2 linked regions of the Blastochloris viridis genome follow. The protein of the gene in region 1 interacts with the protein of each later gene in a pairwise test. Links are inferred from orthologs where the notes say so. Each region holds a gene or a part of one and is shown on either strand. Other genes may lie near its edges. The genes, in order: BVIR_RS16075 and def.

Region 1 (10,994 bases):
CCATCGAGGGCCTGGAGGACGGCGCGGCCTGTCCCTACTCCTACATCCTGGTCGACTGTCCGCCGTCGTTGAACCTGCTCACCGTCAACGCCATGGCGGCGGCCGACGCCATCTTGGTGCCGCTGCAGTGCGAGTTCTTCGCGCTGGAGGGCCTGTCGCAGCTGCTCAAGACCGTCGAGCAGGTGCGCTCGACCCTCAATCCGGCGCTGTCGCTGCAGGGCGTGGTGCTGACGATGTACGACGCCCGCAACAACCTTTCGAGCCAGGTGGTGGCCGACGTCCGGGCATTCCTGAAGGACAAGGTCTACGACACCATCATCCCCCGCAACGTCCGGGTGTCGGAGGCGCCGTCCTACGGCAAGCCGGTGCTGCTGTACGATTTGAAGTGCAGCGGCAGCCAGGCCTATCTGCGGTTGGCGTCGGAGATCATCCAGCGCGAGCGCGAGCTGCGCGCGGCCTGACGCGGCTTCCGGCCGACCCCGCCGGGGTCGCGGACGCCGCTCGCCGGAGAATCCTCAAAGGCCAGGATTCGTCGGCGACCGGACGATGGTTTTCCGGCCCGAGCGGCCGGACGCTGTATGAGCCGTCGCGGCGAGGCCGGGCGGGCGGCCGAAACGGCGGGAGCGTGGCGGCGCGGTCCCGAAGTGAGGAGGTCGGCGGTGCGACACCCGCCGCACACAATTCTGGAGATCGAACGTGGCCATGGCAGACGAATCGGCACGCTCGCGGCTGGGGCGCGGCCTCGCCGCCCTGATCGGCGACGTGGGTGAGGAGAGCGCGGCGGTCGAGCGGGCGCGCTACGGTCAGCGCCGGGTGCCGATCGAGTTCATCCGCGCCAACCCGCGCAACCCGCGCCGGATCTTCCAGGAAGACGAACTGGAGGAGCTCGCCGCCTCGATCCGCGAAAAGGGCATCATCCAGCCGATCCTGGTGCGCACGGTGCCGGGCCATCCCGACGCCTACGAGATCATCGCCGGCGAGCGGCGGTGGCGGGCGGCCCAGCGCGCCGCCCAGCACGACGTGCCGGTGATCCTGGTCGAGGCCAGCGACCGCGAGGCGATGGAAATCGCCATCATCGAGAACGTCCAGCGCGCCGACCTCAACCCGCTGGAAGAGGCGATGGGCTACGACGCCCTGATCAGCCAGTTCAGCTACAGCCCGACCGACCTCGCCAAGACCATCGGCAAGAGCCGCTCGCACGTCGCCAACACGCTGCGCCTGCTCAAGCTGCCGGAGGGTATCAAGACCACGCTGGCCGAAGGCAAGCTGACGGCGGGCCACGCCCGTGCGCTGCTCGCCCACGACCAGCCCGAGGAGCTGGCCAAGGAAATCCTCGACAAGAACCTGTCGGTGCGTCAGGCCGAGGCGTTGGCGCAGACCAGCGCCGAAAAAGCCGGCCGGGCGCCGCAGACCCGCCCCCGCGGCGACAAGGACGCCGACACCCTGGCGCTGGAGAAGCGGCTGTCGGATGCGCTCGGGCTGAAGGTGTCGGTCGATCATCGCGGCGAGGGCGGCGAACTGCGTATCCGCTACCGCTCGCTCGAACAGCTCGATGACGTCTGCCGCCGCCTCACCGACGGCTGACCGGGCGATCGATTCGCCCCCGTTTCGTCGATTTCAGGCGGAAATTCCCTGAAAAACCAAGGCGATCTGCCCGGCACCGCGGTCGCAGCTCGTCCGATTCGGCGCCGAAACGTCGGCGCGCAGGGCGCAGGAACGCCCGCCTTCCGGTGACGCGAAGGGATCTCGCGACTACCGGTTCACACCGTCAGCACCACCTTGCCGCGGACGCGGCGGGTGGCGATGGCCTCCAGTGCCCGCGCCGCCTCCGCCAGGGGGTAGGTGGCGTCGATCGGCACCGTCAGCGTTCCGTCGGCGGCCCAGCCGAACAACCGGCTTAGCGCGGCGCGGAAGGCGTCGGGGTGGCGCTCGGCCCAGCCGCCGAGGCTGACGCCGAGGACGTCGCGGCCGCCGAGCAGCACGAGATTGAGCGGGATTCTGGCAATGTCGCCGGCGGCGAAGCCGATCACCAGGAACCGGCCGGCGAAGGCGGTGGCGCGCAGCGCCGGCTCCGAATACGGCCCGCCGACCGCGTCATAGACCACGTCGACGCCGGCGCCGCGGGTCAGGGCACGCAGGCCCGCCTTGAGGTTCTGCGCGGTGTAGTCGAGGCCGTCGTCGGCGCCGAGCGCGCGGCAGAATGCCAGCTTCTCCGCCGAGGAGGCGCAGGCGATCACCCGCGCCCCCATCAGCTTGCCGATCTCGATGGCGGCGGCGCCGACCCCGCCGGAGGCGCCGAGCACCGCCAGCGTCTCGCCCGGCTTCAGCCGGGCGCGGTCCTCCAGCGCGTGCAGCGTGGTGCCGTAGGTGACGATTGTCGCCGCCGCCCGCTCGAACGACAGTTGATCGGGCAGCCGCACCAGCCGCGCGGCCCGGGCCACCACCTTGTCCTGGGCGCAGCCCCAGCCGAGATAGGCGCCGACGCGGTCGCCGGGCCGCACCTCCGTGACGCCGGGGCCGACCGCGGCCACCACCCCGGCGCATTCGCCGCCGGGCGCGAACGGACGCGGCGGCCGCTGCTGGTAGCGGTCCTGGATGATCAGCGTGTCGAAGAAATTGAGCGCGACGGCGCGGACCTCGACCACCGCCTCGCCGGGGCCGGCGACCGGCTCGGCGACGTCGGTGAGTTCGAGCGCGTCGGGCGGGCCGACCCTTGTCGACAGCAGGGCTTTCATGGCGGGGCTCCGGCGGATGGGCCGGCAGTTTAACCCCGGCGCTGCCGGCAGGGGAGGGCCGCGTGGCGCGCCCTTGGTCGAACGCGCCGGCGCGGATTAGAACAGTGGCCGGAGGTTGCCATGCTCGCCGTACCCGCGCCCGACGTCCTTGCCGCCTTCACGCTGGCCTGCGGCGTGCTGATCGTCACGCCGGGGCCGGACATGGCGCTGTTCCTGTCGCGCACGGTGGCGCAGGGCCGGCTCGCCGGCCTTGCCACCTTGGCTGGGGCGCTGAGCGGCATCCTGGTCCATTCGGCGCTGGCGGCGCTCGGGCTTTCGGCGCTGTTGGCAGCCTCGCCGGCGGCGTTTGACGTGCTGAAGTTCGCCGGCGCCGCCTATCTGGTGTGGCTGGCCTTCCAGGCGCTGCGCCATCGCGGCGGCCTCACGCTCGAGCCGGCGCCGGCGCGGCTGAGCACCGCCCGGCTCTATGCCAGCGGGCTCGGCGTCAACCTGCTCAACCCCAAGGTCATCTTGTTCTTCGTGACGTTCCTGCCGCAATTCGTGGCGGCGGACGATCCCGCCGCCGCCGGCCGGCTCGGCTTCCTCGGGCTCTATTTCATCGCGCTGGCGGCGCCGTCCTGCACGCTGATGGTGCTGGCGGCCGACCGCATCGCCGGCTGGCTGCGGGCCTCGCCGGCGGTGATGCGGACCATCGACTATCTGTTCGCCGGGGTGATGGGCGCGTTCGCGCTGAAGCTGATCACCGCCCGGACGGTCGGGAGCTGACCGGGGCGACCAGGAAGCCGGAGGCGTTGCGGCCGGCAATCAGCCAATAGATGAAGCCGACCACGCCGCCGGTCGCCGCCATCATCAGCACCGCGCGGGTCTCGACCGGGGCGGCGCCGACCCCCTCGACCGCCATCAGATCGTAGAGCCCGACCAGCGCGCCCACCACCGCGCCCAGCGCGGCGTTGGCGGTCATGTGCAGCGTCAGCGAGCGCCAGCCGAACGCCTCGGTGAGAATCGCCACCAGCGCGCCGGGCATCGCCACCGGCGCCACCACCGCGGCCGCGATCACCATGCCGAGCAGCTGCAGCGGGTCGATGCCCTGCTCGGCGCTGAAGAAGGTGATCAGCCAGGCGAACAGCGCGAACTGGGCGAACGCCTCGGGCCCGGCGTCGCCGAACTCGGTCGAGGCAAACGAGGCGGTGAGAAACACCAGCCCGGCGCCGGCCGCCAGCGTTAACCCGAACAGGATGACGATGAGGCGCCAGAGCACGCTCATTCAGCCAATGCCATGGCGCGCAGCGCGTCGCGCTCTTGGTGCGACAGCCGCGCGGTCTCGCTCTTGAGCTGGCCGCAGGCGGCGAAGATGTCGCGGCCGCGCGGCGCGCGCACCGGGCTGGCGTAGCCGGCGTCGAACACGACTTCGGAGAAGCGCTCGATGCTGGTCCAGTCCGAGCACTCGTAGGTGGTGCCGGGCCAGGGGTTGAACGGGATCAGGTTGATCTTGGCCGGGATGCCCTTGAGCAGCCGCACCAGCTCGCGGGCGTCGGCGGCGGAATCGTTGACGTCCTTCAGCATCACGTATTCGAAGGTGATGCGCCGCGCGTTCGACAGGCCAGGATAGTCGCGGCAGGCGGCCAGCAGCTCCTTGATCGGGTATTTGCGGTTCAGCGGCACCAGCACGTCGCGCAGATCATCGCGCACCGCGTGCAGCGAAATCGCCAGCATGCAGTCGATCTCGGCGCCAGCGCGCGGGATCATCGGCACCACGCCCGAGGTGGAGAGGGTCATGCGGCGCTTGCCGAGCGAGAGGCCGTCGCCGTCGCCGATGGTGAGAAGGGCGCGCTTGACCGCCTCGAAATTGAACAGCGGCTCGCCCATCCCCATCATCACCACGTTGGTGATGAAGCGGCCGCCGTCGGTCGGCACGATGGCGCCGTCGGGCGCGGCGTTGCCCGGCCAGTCGCCGAGCCGGTCGCGCGCCACCAGCATCTGGCCGACGATCTCGTCTTCGGTCAGGTTGCGCACCAGCATCTGGGTGCCGGTGTGGCAGAACGCGCAGGTCATGGTGCAACCGACCTGCGAGGACAGGCAGAGCGTGCCGCGGCCGGGCTCGGGGATGTAGACCGTCTCGATGTCGTGCGGCTGGTCGCCGGGGTGCTGGGGCGGGAGCCGCAGCAGCCATTTGCGGGTGCCGTCGGCCGACACCAGCTCGGTCACCACCTCGGGGCGGGCCAGCGTGTAGTGGGCGGCGAGGTTGGCGCGCAGCGCCTTGCCGACATTGGTCATGGCGTCGAAATCGGCGACGCCGCGCTCATAGATCCAGCCCCACAGCTGCTGCACCCGCATGCGCAGCTCGCGCTCGGGCACGCCGATCTCGAACAGCGCCTTGGCGAGGCGACCGCGTCCGAGCCCGGCAATCGAGGGCTTCGCCGCGGTGATCGGGGCGGGAATGACGGCTTCGGGGGCGGCGCCGGCGGCCGCGCAAGTATCAATGTGTGTTGTCATGGGATCTGTCTTGGGTGCCGCGTCATACCACAGCCGGCGCGAAACAACATCTCGGAACGGCGGCGGTAACTGTCAATGACGACGGCGGGGCCGAACGGTTGCCAAACCGGCCCATTTACGTCCATGACGGGTGGCGCCTTGGACCACGCCTTGCCCCGACGCGACAAGCGGACTTGCCATGACCCACGCTGCCTTTCCCGAACGCCTGATCGCCGGCTACCAGTCGTTTCTCGATCGGCGCTATGCCGAGCAGCGCGAGCAATACGAGGTGCTGGCGAAAGGGCAGTCGCCCAAGCTGATGGTGATTGCCTGCTGCGACTCGCGTGTTTCGCCGACCGTCATCTTCGATGCCATGCCGGGCGAGCTGTTTACCGTGCGCAACGTCGCCAATCTGGTGCCGCCCTACGAGCCGGGCGGCCACCACGCCGCCTCCTCGGCGCTGGAATATGCCGTGCTCGGCCTCAAGGTCGAACACATCGTCGTGCTCGGCCACGCCAGCTGCGGCGGCGTGATGTCCTACGCCCGCCGCCACACCGACCTTAGCGCCAGCGACTTCATCGGCCATTGGATGGCGATCCTGGAGCCGGCGGCCGCCGCCGAGGGCATCATGCCGGCGACGGATTTGCCCGATGAGGCGGTGACACGGCTGGAGCGCAGCGGCGTCCGCCAGTCGTTGGCCAATCTGATGACGTTTCCGTGGGTGCGTGACCGGGTGAAGACCGGCCGGCTGTTTCTGCACGGCGCCTATTTCGCCATCGCCACCGGCATGTTGGAGCGGCTCGACCCGGCCACCGACCGTTTCGTTCCGATGGGAACGCGCAACCCGTTCCGCGCCGAGGCGGTCGACGTCGACGGCGGCTGAGCGCCCCCGCTATCCACGGGCGAGGGCGGGTGGGGGCATCAAGCCAGGCCACAGCGGGTGCGGCAGACGAAACGCCCACTTGATCAGGCGCATTCGTGCCTCCTCCTTCAAACAAAACGGGCGGACCGAAGCCCGCCCGTTTGATGCATCAAGTCCGGAACCGAAATTCGCGCGGCCTTACGCCGCCTGCTTCTTCGGCGAGATCAGCTTGCGGTTGACCAGGAGCTCGGCGATCTGCACCGAGTTGAGGGCGGCGCCCTTGCGCAGATTGTCCGACACGCACCAGAACGACAGGCCGTTGTCGACCGTGCTGTCCTCGCGGATGCGCGAGATGTAGGTGGCATCCTCGCCGGTGGCCTCGACCGGGGTGATGTAGCCGCCGGGTTCGTGCTTATCGATGACGAGGCAGCCCGGCGCCCGCGCCAGGAGGGCGCGCGCTTCGTCCGCCGTCACCGGCTGCTCGAACTCGACGTTGACCGCCTCCGAGTGCGACACGAACACCGGCACCCGCACGCAGGTGGCGGTGAGCTTGATCTTGGGGTCGAGAATCTTCTTGGTCTCGACCATCATCTTCCACTCTTCCTTGGTCGAGCCGTCCTCCATGAAGACGTCGATCTGGGGAATGAGGTTGAAGGCGATGCGCTTTGGGAATTTTTTGGTCTCCATCTCCGAGGCGGTGAACACCGCGCGGGTCTGGGAGAACAGCTCGTCCATGGCGTCCTTGCCGGCACCCGACACCGACTGATAGGTCGCCACCACCACCCGCTTGATGGTGAAGGCGTCGTGCAGCGGCTTCAGCGCGACCACGAGCTGCGCGGTCGAGCAATTGGGATTGGCGATGATGTTCTTCTTGGTGAAGCCGGCGACGGCGTCGGCGTTCACCTCCGGCACGATCAGCGGCACGTCGGGGTCGGTGCGCCAGGTCGAGGAATTGTCGATCACCACGCAGCCCTGGGCGCCGATCCGGGGCGACCATTCCTTCGACACCGTGCCGCCGGCCGACATCAGGCAGATGTCAGTGCCGGTGAAGTCGAAATTCTCGAGCGCCTTCACCTTGAGCGTCTTGTCGCCGTAGGACACCTCGACGCCCATGCTGCGGCGCGAGGCGAGCGCCACCACCTCGTCGGCGGGGAAGCCCCGCTCGGCGAGAATCGCCAGCATTTCGCGGCCCACATTGCCCGTGGCCCCGACGACTGCGACCGAGTAACCCATCCTTGACTCTCCGGCGAAGATCCCGGGCCGCAGGAATACCTGCGGCAACCTGGGATTCCCGGCTTCTATTGCAGAAGGCGGACGGACACAACACGGTCGAGGGTGGAACATTCCGGCACCGGTGCTCCGAACCACCCGGCGGGCGGCTGCGGCAGCACCCGTTCGTCTGCCGCGCCGCGGCGTCTCGTACCAACGGCCCCCGATGCTGACGCAGGGGCCGTTGAAGCTCGCAAACTTTCATCCATGAAATCGATGATTTCACGGAAATCTGCGATCGTTGCGGTGTGCCGGGCGGCCTCAGGCCGGGGTGCGGAGCCGGGCGCGCTGGCGGCGCCGGGCCTGGGCGTGCGCGACGAAGGTGGCGAACGGCACCAGCCGGCCGCGTTCCTCGGCCGGCGCCACCGCCCGCGGCGGCCGGTTCGCACGAACCTGCCAGTCCAGCCAGATCACCTGTCCGCGCTCGGGCATGTCTTCGAACAGGGCGTCGAACCATTTGCCGGCCTTGTACATAGGGCCTCCTCGGGGGTTCCCCGGAACTCATCCTGTCGCGCAACGCGGCAGACGGTTCGAGGTTCCGTTTGGGGATTGCCGGCCGGGGGTCCGCTGCGGCCTGCCGAGGGAACCGCGCCGTCGCTCGCCGCGTTGCCGTCTTGCAACGGCGGCTCGGGAACGCCGGGGTGGGGCACATCCGCTCTGGCGGAGGTTTGTTAACCCCTCTATCCTAAGCTCGATTCAGGTTTTCGAGGGTGTCATGCGGCTCGCCGGTCTTGTCGTTTCCACCGTGGCGCTCGCGTTTGCGGCGGCCACCGTTTTGCCGAGTGTGGCCGACGCCCAGACGCGGCGGTCGCCCTCGCGTCTCACCGTCACGCCCAAGCAGTCCTATCTCTATCCGGGCACCAATTATCCGGCGCTCAATGCCGCCGATTACGCCGTCGATCTGCGCTTTCGCTCCGGCGTGCCGGCCGAGACCATGACCGGACCGGGCGGCGACGGCGGCCGCTTCAACCTGCCGCAGCCGTTCGAGCTGGGCGGCACCCGGCCGCTGCCGTTCTGAACGGGCGTTCGGGCAGGTCTCTTTCGGATTTCGATATCAAACGGCCGGGCACGCGCCCGGCCGTTTTGCGTTGATGGCGTCGTCTTCCCACTTTGAGGGAGCAAGAGGCGCCCGGCGAGGGCGCCTCAGCAGCTTCGAGGTGGCGGAGCCCGCCAGCGGCCACGCCTTGGGCGCGTCCCGGTGGCGTTGGGGCCTGACGCCCGGCCGCGGTCAGCCCGACAGCGCGTCGAGCTCGGCCAGGATGGCGTCGCCCATCGCCGTCGTGCCGATGGTGGCCTGACCCGGCGCGGCGATGTCGCCGGTGCGCAGGCCTTTCGCCAGCACGTTGGCGGTGGCGGTGTCGAGCAGATCCGCCGCCTCGCCGAGCCCAAACGAATAGCGCAGCGCCATGCCGAGCGAGCCGATCATCGCCAGCGGGTTGGCGATGCCCTTGCCGGCGATGTCGGGGGCGGAGCCGTGCACCGGCTCGTACATCGCCTTGCGCTTGCCGGTGACGGGGTCCGCTTCACCGAGCGAGGCCGACGGCAGCATGCCGAGCGAGCCGGTCAGCATCGCGGCGATGTCGGACAACATGTCGCCGAACAGATTGTCGCAGACGATGACGTCGAATTGCTTGGGCCGGCGCACCAGCTGCATGCCGCAGGCGTCGGCCAGCTGGTGCTCCAGCTCGACCTCTGGGAATTCGCGGCGGTGGACCTCGGTCACCACCTGGTTCCACAACAGGCCCGACTTCATGACGTTGCGCTTCTCGGTCGAGGTCACCTTGTTCCGGCGCTTCTTGGCGAGGTCGAAGGCGACGCGGGCGATGCGCTCGATCTCGAAGGTGTCGTAGACCTGGGAATCGATGGCGCGCTTCTGGCCACCGCCGAGGTCGGTGATGGTCTTGGGTTCGCCGAAATAGACCCCGCCGGTGAGCTCGCGCACGATCATGATGTCGAGGCCCTCGACCAGCTCGCGCTTCAGCGACGATGCATCGGCCAGCGCCGGGTAGCAGATCGCCGGGCGCAGGTTGGCGAACAGGCCGAGATCCTTGCGAAGGCGCAACAGGCCCGCCTCCGGACGGGCGTCATAGGGCACGCCGTCCCATTTCGGCCCGCCGACCGCGCCGAACAGCACGGCGTCGGACGCGTGCGCCAGCTCCATGGTGGCGTCGGTGATGGCGACGCCGTCGGCGTCATAGGATGAGCCGCCGACCAGCCGCTCGTCATAATTGAAGGCGGCGACGCCGCGCTTTTCGAACCACACCAGGAGGCGCTTCACCTCCGCCATCACCTCGGGGCCGATCCCGTCGCCGGGCAGAAGCAGGAGCTTGAACGAAGGCATGGTTCTCTCGCAGGTCGGGCTGAAGGAGATCGTCATCCCGGCCGGAGCGAGGACATCTCCGAGCGGAGAGCCGGGATCGTCAGCAGGTCAAATGTCTGCTTGCGGTCCCGGCTCTCGGCTCCGCCTCGGCCGGGACGACGAGAATGAGACGATTCCTCTAGAAGCTCGCGGGGCGGGCCGCAAGTATCAGCGCGGGCGGCGGGTCACACCGCGTTCCGATCCCGCTTTTGCGTACCATGCTCAGCGTCCGCGCCGGAGCGCCTCAAGAACATCGGCGGTGGCGCGGCCAGTGACCGGCAGGCCGTTCCTCTGCTGCACCGTGCGGATGGCGGCCACGGTCTGGCGCCCGATCACGCCGTCGGCGACGCCGCCGATGTCGAAGCCCGAGCGCATCAGCAGCGTCTGCAGCTCGCGGCGGCCGGCGCGGTCGAGCGGGCGCTCAGTGGTCGGCCACGGCGTCGTGATCGGGCTGCCGCCGCGCAGCCGGTCGGCGAGGTGGCCGATCGAAAGGGCGTAAACGATGGTGGGGTTGTAGCGGTAAAACGCCTCGAAATTGCGGGTGACCAGGAAGGCCGGGCCGCGCCGCCCGGCCGGCAGGATGATCGCCGCCGGGGCATCCGTGGCGAGGCTGCCGCCCAACGCCCGGCCGTCGACCCGCCGCACACCGGCCGCTGCCCACGCCGCGACCGGCTTGCGGTTGAGCCGCCCGGTCTCGCTCTCGGTGACGGCATCGGGCAGCGCGACCTCCACCCCCCACGGCAGCCCGGCCTGCCAGCCATTGATGCGCACGAAATTGGCGATTGAGGCCAGCACGTCCGGCACCGAGCGGGCGACGTCGCGCTTGCCGTCGCCATCGCCGTCGACCGCGACGCGGAAAAACACGGTCGGCATCAGCTGCGGCCCGCCGAACGCGCCGGCCCACGAGCCGTACAGTGCCTCATAGGGGATCTCGCCGGTGGCGGCGACGCGCAGCGCCGCGATCAGCTCGGTGCGGAAATAGTCGCGCCGGCGCGGCGCGGTGCAGGCCAGCGTCGCCAGCGAGCGCACCACGTGGCGCAACCCCACCGTCTTGCCGTAGTCGCTCTCGATGCCCCACACCGCGACGATGGTGGCGGCGTCGACGCCGTACCTTGCCTCAAGCCGCGCCAGCAGGGCGGCGTGCTCGCGCAGGAGGCGCTTGCCCTCAGTGATCTTCTCGTCGTCGACCAGGGCGGCGACATAGTCCCAGGCCGGGGTGCGGAACTCCGGCTGGTTCTGCAGGAAGCCGACCACCGAGGCGTCGGTGAGGAGGCCGCGGAAGGCGCGCTCCAGCACC
Region 2 (11,125 bases), 290 kb from region 1 along the record:
CGCCGATCTCGTCGGTGCGGCCGACGCCCGGAACGGCCACGTCCAGCCGGCCCGCCGCCAGCTCGCCCATGGTGGAGGTCATGTCCCGCAGCGGCCGGGTGATCGAGCGGCCGATGACGAACACCAGCAGCGTCACCACCAGCACCACGGTCGCGATCGCCGCCACGATCCATCGTCCGGTTTCGGCGCGCGCGGCGGCGGTGGCCTTGAGGGTTTCGGCGTCGACCGCCTCGACCCGCTCCGACAGCGCGGCGATCGCCGGCTCGATGCCGGCATAGGACGATGACATCTTGCGCTGGATGTCGGCGAGCGCGAGTGCGGTGTCCATCCAGGCGAAGAAGTCGCGCTGATAGGCGTCGAGTTCGCCGTACATTGCCTGTTTGGTCGCCGCCGCCATCGGCTCGGCCTCGATCAGACGGCGCAATTCCGCCGCGGCGGTCTTCATCTGGGCGCCGTATTTGGCATCGCGCCGCAGCATGAAGTCCTTCTCATGCCGTCGCAGCGTCAGCATGGCCGCGCTCAGCGACGGCGGCGAGCCGATCTCGCCGAGACGCTTTTCGACGGCATGAATCGAGGCCCGCAACCGGCCCTCGAGCCCGCTGTTCTGGTCGAGCCCGAGTGTCTGCCGCGCCGCGGCCAGCTCCTTGAATTGGGCGACGTAGGCATCGAAGCCGGTTTCGATCTCGTCGGCCTTGTCCTTCAGATCGGAGAGGCCGACCGCCTGGAGGCCGCGATGCAGCGCGTCGATTTGGCGGCTGGCACTGGTGGCGAGTTCGGCGTGGCGCTGGATGTAGCCAGCCTCGGCCCGCAGCAGGAAATCCTTTTCCGCCCGCCGTGCTTCCAGCATGTCGCGCAGCGTGGTGGCGGTGAGCTTCGCCACCGCGCCGATGTCCTCGGCCCGCCGCTGGTGGCGATCCTCGACCGCGGCACCGACGAAATAGATGCCGCTGACGACGAGCAGTCCGACAACCCCGGTCAATCCGATCGCGGCGATCTTGTGAGTCAGGCTGAAGCGCATAGGTGATACCCTTTGAACGGCGGCACCCTGTGGCTCTTTTATTAATATGGATTGAACTGATCCGACCGATGGCGAGCAGCGCGGCGATGAGAGAAGGTGTTTCTGCGACCAAACAGCAGGGCTCGCTGCGCCTCTCACAGTCAAAATCGGCCAGGTCGCCCGGCGAACACATCGATTGATTGCGTCATATTGCGCATGCTTGTGTCATATTGCCCAATTAGTGATCAAAATTCGGCCAATCCGAGCTCATAGTTGCGTGCGAGACCTTCACTCCTGTCCGGGCGGTTCGATCTTGACGACGGCTTTGCCCGTGAGCCGGCCACCGCCCGCCGAACATGAAACCGCCGGTCGTTCCGGGCGAAGCGAAGCTGGGACCCGGAACCCATGATCCGCAACGTCTCCGGGAACCATGCTGCGAGCGATGCCGCGCCGCTGCGGGCGATGCGGACGACGGCAAGCCTCGCGGATGATGGGTCCCGGATCGCGCGGCTTGGCCGCTTGTCCGGGACGACGGCGCGAGGTCTCCGCCGCGGCCGGGCGGCATCGGACAACGGACGCCACGGCGCGCAGCGCGCGCAGTATCCGTTCAGGTCCGGCCGGTCGCTTTGCGGGCGCGGCCGCCGTCGACCCGGTCCCACTCCGCCGACGGCCGGACGTCGTTGGCGCTGGCGTCGACCGCCTGTGGCACCCAGGTCTGCACCGCCAGCCGGGCGGCGAGCAGGGTCTGGGCATCGAGCCGGGCGGCGACCTCCTCGCGCTTCTTCTGGGCGTCGGCGTCGCCCTGGTTGGCGGCCAGCGCGAACCACTTGAACGATTCGCCGATGTTCTGATCGACGCCGAGGCCACGGGCATAAAGAATGGCGAGATTGTACTGGCTGTCGCGCAGGCCGCGCTCGGCCGCCTTGCGGAACAACTGGCTGGCTTCGCGGTAGTCCGGCTTGCCGTCGATGCCTTCGGCATAGAGCACGGCGAGATTGTGCATCGCCTTGGTGTTTCCGGCGTCGGCGGCCAGCGTGTAGTAGCGGCGGGCGAGCTGGACGTTCTTCGCCACGCCCTCACCCTTCTCATACAGGCTGCCCAAGCGGTAGGCTGCCGGCATCGAGCCCTGCTGCGCGGCGTGCTCGTACCAGCGCGCTGCGGTGGCATAGTTCTGCGGAACGCCGTGGCCCTCGGCAAAGCGGGTTGCGACCTCGAACATCGCCGCCGGATCGCCGCCGAGGGCGGCGTCGCGCAGCCCCAGCGGCCCGATCGCGGCCGGCAGATCGGTGTCGCGCTTGGTGGTCGGTGCACCGGACGCAGCGTTCAGCGCCAACGCGGCGGTGGTGTCGGGCTCCGCCTGTGGAATCCCGGCGGCGCTGAACGCCGGTGCCGGCGTTGCCGCCGTCGACTCCGGCGACAACAGGCCGGACGAGGGCGCGCGGGCGATCACCGGGTCCGCCGGCGACAGCCGCGACTGCGGCCCCGGCACGGTGGAGGGATTGGGCTCGGGGACCGGCACCACCGGCGCAACGGCGGGCGGGTTCGGCGTACCGGGCAGCAGCTTCGGCAGCACCAGCGGCGCCGTGGCGGCCGCGGCCAACAACACCAGGCCGGCCAGGATCAAGGTGCGGTGGCGAGCGACCGCAGCCCGCAGCCCGACTGGCGCGGCAACGTCATCCGTCGCCGCCGAAGGCCCGACGCTGTCTGCGGCAGCCTGCTGGGCGGCACGGCGTGCGGCGGCGATGAAGCTGGCCTTGGCGCTCGGCTCGGACGCCGGCTTGGCCGTTGCGGCAGGCAAGACCTGCGGCGACGGCGCGGCCTGAGGTGCCTGGCCGCGACTTGGCGGCAGCGGCGCGCCGGCGCGCACGATCGGGGTGCGCGAGCCAGGCTCGAGCGGATGGTCGGGCGGCAGCGCGGGCGCCGACTCGGCCGGCGGCAGCGCCACCGTCGCAGCCGGGGCCGGCGGCGGCACCGTCGCGGCCTGGGGCGGCAGTGCGGCCGGTGCGACAGGCTCCGGCACGGGCCGTGAGACCAGATCGTCTTCCAGCGTCGCCAGCCGGTCGATCACCCGCTCCAGGGTGCTGTGGACCGATTCGAGGGTGTCGTGGGTCTTGAGCTCGGCGATGCGCTGGGCGGCGCGCAGGTCCGACACATCGCGCAGCAGGTCTTCGACCGGTGCTGCGCCAAGGTCGCGGGCGGCAGCACGCGCGGCGTCGATGGCGCTGAAGCGGGTTTCCTCCAGGTGGACGAACAGGTCGTTGAGGCCGCGTTCGATCGCCTCGAGCTGGCCGAAGCGGCCGTCGGAGCGGTCGAGCTGCTCGACGATGCGGTCGAGCCGCGCGCCGAGCGCGTCGAAATCCGAGCCGGGATCAGCGCCGGCGGCGACCAGCGACTGGATGCGGTCGAGCTTGTCGACCAGCAGCAGGATCGAGCGCTCGATCGCCACCGGCGCGTTGCGGGCGGTGGTCTCGAGCGCGGTCTGCAGGCGGTCGAGCCGGTCGCGGATCTCGGCGAAGGCGGCGGCGTCACCCTGGCTGCGGTGCGACACCGCGTTGGCGGCAATAGCCTCGGCCAGTTGGTCGAGCTTGTGCTCGAGCGCCAGCGGCGCGTCGCGCGCTGTGGTCTGGAGCGCGGTGTGCAGGCGGTCGAGCCGGTCGCGGATCTCGATCAGCGCGGCGTCGTCGATGCGGTTGCCCACCGGGACGGCGGTGGCGACCATGGTCTCGGCGAGGCGGTCGAGCTTGCGCTCGAGCGCGCCCATCATGTCGACCGCCGCGGCGGCATCGTCGAGCACGCCGCCAATGCGGTCGACCTTGCCGGCGAGCTGGTCCAGCTCGTGGGCGAATTCGTCCGGCATCCGCGCCGGCTGCGCCAGCGTGGTGCGCAGCTCCGCGACCTGGCTGGTGAGGTGCTGCAGCACCGCCGGCTCCAGCCGCATCTGGTCGAGCGCGTCGAAGCGCTGGTGCAGCCCCCGCACGTCGGCGGTGAGCCCGGCAAGGCCGTCGTCGGCGTGCAGGTCGCGCACGCTTTCGCGCACCTCGACCAGCATCCGTGTCAGTTCGTTGAGCTGGGCGATATCGATCGGCGGCGGGGCGTTGGCCTCGACCCGGCTCTCCAGCGCACGCACCGAGGCGTCGAGCGCCTCGACCGCGTGACGCGGCGCGAGATCGGCGACGGCGCGGCCGAGATCGGCGATATCGCAGCGCAGATTGAACAAGGCATCGGCTTCCAGCCGGCCCGGACGCGGCGGCGGCGGCGGGGCGGCGGCGGCAGGCGGGGCGTCGAGCATGCGCTGGCGGGCGTTGATCTCGGCGACCGCGGCGTCGACCCCGGGCCGGCGGCCGGACCGCGGGTCGGCCGGGGCGCTCAAGCGCTCGACCATGCCTTCGAGCGAGCTGGCAAGGTCGTCGAGCCGGCGACCGGGAGCGGACGGGACGCCCTGCCCGCCACCCTGGCTGCCCCGCGCTTCGGCCGTCAGCACGTCGAGCCGGCTGCCGAGCCTAGCGACGGTATCGCGCAGCTGCGCCGACGACGCCGGCGACCGCGGCGGGGCGGTGGCGACCTCGCCCAGCAGGGCGTTGAGCCGGCGGGTGACTTCGCCCAGCGCGGCGGAAAGGTCCTCGGTGCCGCGCGCGGCCGGGTCGGGGGGGCGCTGGCTCTCGCCAGCCGCGGCGGGCGGCTGGCTGCGCGCCGTCGCCGCGCCGGTCCGCGCCAGGATGGTGCGTTCGAGCCAGCGTTCCACCGGCACGCCTTCGCGCGCCGCGGCGGAGCGCGCCGCCTCCAGTGCGTCGGCTGGCAGCCCCGAGCCCGGCTCCGGGGCTTGGCTGCGTCTGCTCCACGATCCGCTTTGTGTCATGGCCGAACCTGTCGGGCGATTGCAGGCACCGCCGAAGGGGCCGCCAGCCCCTGAATCAGCAGCGGCGCGCGGGCGCTTTGCTTCCCGATTCACTTTTTCTCGTCAGGGTAAACGTCGGGTTAACAGCTTCACCATCCCGGACGGTGCGGAAGTACGGTATCGTCCCCAGCGGCAATCGGCCTTCGGGCTGGGATCGCCACTTGTTTTAAATTAGTCTAACTAATGACTCGGTTTTTCGCCCAATCACGAGGTTTTCCATTGCAGCGGAATCCACCGACGATCCGAATGGGATCTCCGCTCGCACTGCGACTCCGTGAGGCCGACGCGAACCTCAATCATCCCTGAACAAGAATGGCGCCGCCCTCAGCCGACAGGAATAACCTGAAGGAACGAGGATCCCTCAAATAAAATACGAGTTGGGACAATGATGAAAGAAAGTGGAATCGCCATGATCGACACTGCAGTTCGGGCCATCGGCTCCGATCCTGCAAACTCGAATCGTTCGGAATACTTTACAATCGGCGATCTTTCCCGCGAGTTCGGCGTGACACTGCGGGCTCTCCGATTTTACGAGGATAAGGGCCTGCTCAGTCCCAAGCGCGAGGGCCTGACCCGCCTTTACAGCCGTACCGACCGCAATCGACTGGTGCTGATCCTCAAGGGCAAGCGGTTCGGCTTCACCCTCACCGAGATCAAGGCGATGGTCGCGGCGCACGAAGGCCGCGACGAGGGCGAGAACCTCGCGTTGTCGCAGGACAAGGTACTGCAGCAGATCGCCGTACTGGAGAAGCAGCGCCAGGAGATCGACGACGCGATCGCCGAATTGCGTAGCAACCTTCAGCTCCACGCCAACCGTTCCACCTTGGCGGACTGACCCGAGTTCCTGCCGAGGGCTGCGCGTTCTGAGGCTGGGCCGTCGAAATCCCCCACCGGGGTTTTCAGGGTGGCCAGCGGCGTGGCTCGAGAGAACGTTCGCGCGAAACGACACCTGCGGCCAGCTACCGTCGACAGGGTAACATCGGTAACGCCTCGCCGCCGGCCGCGGGTTGCCGAAAAACGACTTCGACTCACTCGGCGGCGCGGCGCGCCAGCTTGGTGAACTTCTTCATCACCCGCTCGCGCTTCAGGCGCGACAGGTAGTCGATGAACAGGCCGCCATTGAGGTGGTCTATCTCGTGCTGAAGGCAGGTCGACAGCAGGCCGGAAAACTCCGCCTCCTGCGCGTTGCCGTCGCGGTCGAGCCAGCGCACCCGCACCCGGTCCGGCCGCTCGACCGGCTCGTAATAATCCGGGATCGACAGACAGCCCTCCTCATGGGAGCGCCTGTCCTCCGAGGACCACACCACTTCCGGGTTGATGAACACCATCGGACGCTTGTCTTCGCCCTTGCGGGCGGTGTCGATGGTCACGATGCGACGGGGCGCGCCGATCTGGATCGCCGCCAGCCCGATGCCCGGAGCGGCGTACATGGTTTCAAACATGTCGTCGACGAGCCGCCGAACCTCATCATCGACCACCGCGACCTTCTCGGAAATCTCGCGCAGTCTGGGATCGGGCACTGTCAAAATATCACGGATGGCCATAACCGCGACATAGGGTAACCGACCGGGCCGGTCAACGCGGCCGCAACGGCAGTCCGGGTTCGACCGCAGAATTACACGCTTTGCGTGTCGGTAATCCTGCTTATCGGTTGTCTGATTCAGGTCAATGTGCAGCGCACATCGCCATGGTCATATCCGCCCGCCTGGTTGACACGACGATGGGGCAGCCCCGCGGACCTTGGTTCGCATCCGGCTGTCCGTCGTCGAGTTGCACCGTGGTCTTCCCGAGACTCAGAGGCCGGCACCGGTCTGTCACCAGACATCGTGCCGGCCTCTCTTTTGGTCAGATTGTTCCTCTTTTGTTCTGTCCTGGTCGCATCCTGCCGGTGTTGCGGTGCAAAAACCTGCCGCCGGCGGCGATGGTCTATGCGGCGGCGGCGCGACCGCACCGGCTTCGCGCGCCGCCTGCGGTTGCAGATGCGACCAATGGCGCGCCGACAGTGCCCGCGTTCTTTGCCCTTGCCCGTCCGCCCCGGCCACCTGATCCCAAACCCGGCCGATCAGGCCGGCGTTTCGAACTCCTACCGCCGAAAAGCCCATTTCCGATCAGCGCGTTTTCGGCGAGGTCGTTGCTTTGATCCCGAAGGGATCAACCAAAAATCGCCTCAGCCGGAGTATTCGGTCTCGCCGGTGAGCGCGTCCTCGGCCTCCGGGTTGAGGGCGCGGCCGGTCTTGCCGGGCTGCAGCAGCGGCTCGGGCACCGGGCTGCGGCGATAGTGCAGAAGGTGCGCCCCGGCATTGAAGCCCTGGGCCTGCTGCAGCACCAGCCGCTCGGCATCCCGCCGGCGCACGTCCGCCACCACTTCGTCGGCGACGATGTCGTCGGCGCCGAGCCCGACCAGGAGGCCGCGGCCGAAGGCGATGGCCGATTCGTAGGTCTCGCGCACCTCGAAATCGACGCCCTTGGCCAGGAGTTCGAGGCTGTGGCCGCGGTCATAGGCGCGGACATAGAGCCGGCACACCGGGAAGGCCGCGCGCACGATGTCGACGATGCGGTCGGTATCGTCGCGGTCGTCGACGCATACCGCCACCAGCCGCACCCGGTCGCCGCCGGCGGCGCGCAGCACGTCGAGCCTTGTGCCGTCGCCGTAATAGACCTTGAAGCCGAAGCGGCCGGCCGACTGCACCATCTCGGCGTCGTTGTCGATGATGGTGACGTCGTAGCCGTTGGTGAGCAGGCACTGCGAGGCGACCTGGCCGAACCGGCCGAACCCGATCACCAGCACCGAGCCGCGGGCGTCGGAGAAGTCCTCGACGATCGGGGTCGGCGCCCGCCGGGTGAGCAGCGGCGCCAGGCGGTAGAGGAAGGGGTTCACCGCCATCGACATCACCACCATCGCCACCAGGATCGAGGCGTGGTCGGGCCCGATCACCCCGGCCGAAACCGCGGCGGCGTAGACGACGAAGCCGAGTTCGCCGGACTGCGCCATCAAAAGCGCCACCCGCACCGCCTCCTCGCGATCGTGCCGGAACAGCCGCATGATGACGTACATGGTGGTGGCTTTGAGCAGCACCAGCATGGCCAGCGCCAGCCCGATGCGCCAATAGGATTCGGCGATGACGTTGAGGTCGAGCGCCATGCCGACCGACAGGAAGAACAGCCCCATCAGGATGCCACGGAACGGCTCGACGTCGGCCTCGATCTGGTGGCGGAAGTTGGATTCGGCCAGGAACACCCCGGCCAGGAACGCCCCCATCGCCATCGAAAGCCCGGCCAGCATCATCAGCGTCGCCGAGCCCAGCACCACCAGCAGCGCCGCCGCGGTCATGATCTCGCGGGCGCCCGAGCGCGCCAGCGCCCGGAACATCGGGTTGAGCAGATAGCGGCCGATCACCACCACCGCGGCGATGGCACTGATGATCTTCACCGCCGACAGCCAGAACGGCTCGCCCGCCGCCGCCGGATGCGGCGACAGGAACGCCACCAGCGCCAGGATCGGCACGATCACCACATCCTGGAAGATGGCGACCGCGAACGCCCGGCGGCCGTGGGCCGAGCGCACCTCGCCGCGCTCCTCCAGGATCTGCATCAAGATGGCGGTGGACGACAGCGCCAGGCCGAGCCCCGCCACCAGCGCGGCATCGAACGGCCGGCCGAATGCCAGCGGCACGCACATCAGGGTGGCGCCGGTGATCAGCATCTGGGCGCCGCCGAGGCCGAGAATGTCGCCGCGCATCTTCCACAGCCGCGACGGCTTCATCTCCAGCCCGATCAGGAACAGGAAGAACACGATGCCGAGTTCGGCGAGGTGGGAGACGGTGCCGGGATCGTGGAACAGCCCGAGCGCCTGCGGACCGATCGCCACCCCGGCAAGGAGGTAGCCGACAATCGAACCGAGGCGGGCGCGCTTGGCCAGCGGCACCGCCAGCACCGCGGCGCCCAGCAACACCAACACCTGCTCGAACAGGCCAAAGCCGTCGGCGTGCATCCGTCCTCCAAGGGGTCTGCGATGGCATACGAAATCCGGCCGATCAGGCCGGATTTCGCAGGCCGCATCAGGCTTGCGCGGTACGAATCGTGCGGCGTCCGCCGCGCGCGTCCTTCTTGGCCAAGGCTCGTGACCACAATGCGGACAGGGGAACGAAAACCCGTGTCCCGATTCGGGACGGATGGTCACACTGAAGTGAGGAGCGGATTTGGTTGTAGCGTGGTCCCTGGGTCCCCGTCCCTCGCCCGCTGCGCGGGCTCGCCGGGGACGACCGGCCGAGCTGTCGCCGCCGCAGCTCGAAAATCCGACCACGGACCTTCACCGCCGAACATGGCTGCGAACCACCTCGCGGTCGTCCCCGGCGACCGCCGTCAGGCGGTCGGGAAGGGGACCCAGGCATCAAGCTTCACCCGGCGGTGCCGCCGACGGTGATCTTGTCCATGCGCAGGGTCGGCTGGCCGACGCCGACCGGCACCCCCTGGCCCGCTTTGCCGCAGGTACCGATGCCGGGGTCGAGCTCCAGGTCGTTGCCGATCATGGTGACGCGGTGAAGGTCGGAGGGGCCGTTGCCGATCAGCATGGCGCCTTTCAGCGGCGCGCCGACCTTGCCGTTCTCGATGCGATAGGCCTCGGTGCAGTTGAAGACGTACTTGCCGGAGGTGATGTCGACCTGGCCACCGCCGAACGCCACCGCATAGATGCCGTTCCTGACCGAGGCGATGATCTCCTCGGGGCTGCGGTCGCCGCCCATCATCACCGTGTTGGTCATGCGCGGCAGCGGCACGTGGGCGTGGCTCTCGCGCCGGCCGTTGCCGGTCGGCGTCATGCCCATCAGCCGGGCGTTCTGGCGGTCCTGCATGTAGCCGACCAGGATGCCGTCCTCGATCAGCACGGTGCGGTGGGCGGGGGTGCCCTCGTCATCGACGGTGAGCGAGCCGCGCCGGCCGGGAATGGTGCCGTCGTCGACCACTGTCACGCCACGCGCCGCGACCTGCTGTCCGAGCAGCCCGGCGAAAGCGGAGGATTTCTTGCGGTTGAAGTCGCCTTCCAGGCCGTGGCCGACCGACTCGTGCAGCATGATGCCGGGCCAGCCGGCGCCCAGCACCACGTCGAGCTCGCCGGCCGGCGCCGGCACCGCCTCAAGATTCACCAGCGCCTGGCGAATGGCCTCGTCCACCGCCGCCTGCCAGGTCTCCGGCGCGATGATGCGGGCGAAGCCTTCGCGGCCGCCGAGGCCGTAGCTGCCGGTTTCCATCCGGCCGCCGTGCTCGGCCACCACATTGACCGACAGCCGCACCAGCGGCCGCACGTCGCGGACGATCTCGCCGTCCGGCCGCACGATCTCGACCACCTGCCAGGAGCCGGCCAGCGAGGCCGACACCTGCTTGAGCCGCGGCTCGCGACTGCGCGCATAGGCGTCGATCTCGGCCAGCAGCGCAGTCTTGACCTCGAACGCCGGGGCACCCAGCGGGTTGTCGTCGCCATAGAGCCGCACGTTGGTGCGCTCCGGCGCCAGCGCCAGCGTGCCGCGATGGCCGGAGGCCACCGCCCGCACCGCGTCGGCGGCGCGGGCCAGCGCCGCCTCGGAGATGTCGGAGGCGTGGGCGTAGCCGGCGGCCTCGCCCTTGACCGCGCGCAGGCCGAAGCCCTGCGAGGTGTCGTAGCTCGCCGTCTTCAGCCGGCCGTTGTCGAACACCAGAGCCTCGCTCTGGCAATACTCCAGGAACAGCTCGCCATCGTCGGCGCCATCGAGGGCGTGGGCGGTGAGGCGCAGGGCTGCGGCCGGGTCGAGCCCGGCGCGGGCCAGGAGGGAGAGCGAGGACGACGCGGTCATGGGCGGGCTCCGGCTGTTGCCCGGAAGATAGGGCCGCCACCAGGCGATTGCCAGTTCGGGCGATCGCCAGCCGTGCGCCTCATACGGTTTCCGGCCGATCAGGTCGGAGAACCGTATTCCGATCGCCGGAAAACCCTTATTCGCAAAGGGGTTTTCGGCGAGCTTGTTTCCGGGAGCCCGAAGGGATCATCCGGAAACCGTATCGCGTGTTCCTGCCGCGGATCATGGGTCCCCTTCCCTCGCGCGGCTGACGCCGCGCTCGCCGGGGATGACCGGAGGTGGTTTCACCGCCAAGTTTTCTGGCCAAGTTTTCCGGCCGCGCCCACGACACCCTCGATGCGTCGTCCCCGGCGAGCATCGCGAAGCGATGCGAGGAAAGGGGACCCATGATCCGCGACGCCAAAGGAT

The links.
Region 2: the proteins of BVIR_RS16075 (region 1) and def interact in binary tests that used the Escherichia coli proteins (3 or more experiments, as listed by UniProt). The link is inferred for Blastochloris viridis from one-to-one orthologs.

What each region holds. Positions count from the first base shown.
Region 1 is NZ_CP012946.1:3,695,861-3,706,854, forward strand. The notes cover bases 5,286-8,083. They hold BVIR_RS16075 (aspartate-semialdehyde dehydrogenase), read right to left. Parts: upstream 7,303-8,083; coding sequence 6,268-7,302; downstream 5,286-6,267. Other genes in these bases: BVIR_RS16070 (carbonic anhydrase), read left to right, coding at 5,407-6,090; BVIR_RS16080 (hypothetical protein), read right to left, coding at 7,600-7,812; BVIR_RS16085 (hypothetical protein), read left to right, coding at 8,054-8,083. Also shown: BVIR_RS16040 (ParA family protein), read left to right, coding at 1-461; BVIR_RS16045 (ParB/RepB/Spo0J family partition protein), read left to right, coding at 703-1,584; BVIR_RS16050 (NADPH:quinone oxidoreductase family protein), read right to left, coding at 1,761-2,735; BVIR_RS16055 (LysE family translocator), read left to right, coding at 2,856-3,500; BVIR_RS16060 (hypothetical protein), read right to left, coding at 3,475-3,999; dual-specificity RNA methyltransferase RlmN, read right to left, coding at 3,996-5,228; more of BVIR_RS16085, read left to right, coding at 8,084-8,356; leuB (3-isopropylmalate dehydrogenase), read right to left, coding at 8,567-9,679; BVIR_RS16095 (lytic murein transglycosylase), read right to left, coding at 9,920-10,994.
Region 2 is NZ_CP012946.1:3,410,606-3,421,730, forward strand. What follows is about bases 4,679-7,607. They hold def (peptide deformylase), read right to left. Parts: upstream 6,437-7,607; coding sequence 5,921-6,436; downstream 4,679-5,920. Other genes in these bases: BVIR_RS14850 (SEL1-like repeat protein), read right to left, coding at 4,679-4,853; BVIR_RS14855 (MerR family transcriptional regulator), read left to right, coding at 5,302-5,727; BVIR_RS14865 (monovalent cation:proton antiporter-2 (CPA2) family protein), read right to left, coding at 7,060-7,607. In the rest of the region: BVIR_RS14845 (methyl-accepting chemotaxis protein), read right to left, coding at 1-1,018; more of BVIR_RS14850, read right to left, coding at 1,605-4,678; more of BVIR_RS14865, read right to left, coding at 7,608-8,883; metalloprotease TldD, read right to left, coding at 9,290-10,717. UniProt on the Escherichia coli protein: Removes the formyl group from the N-terminal Met of newly synthesized proteins. Requires at least a dipeptide for an efficient rate of reaction. N-terminal L-methionine is a prerequisite for activity but the enzyme has broad specificity at other positions.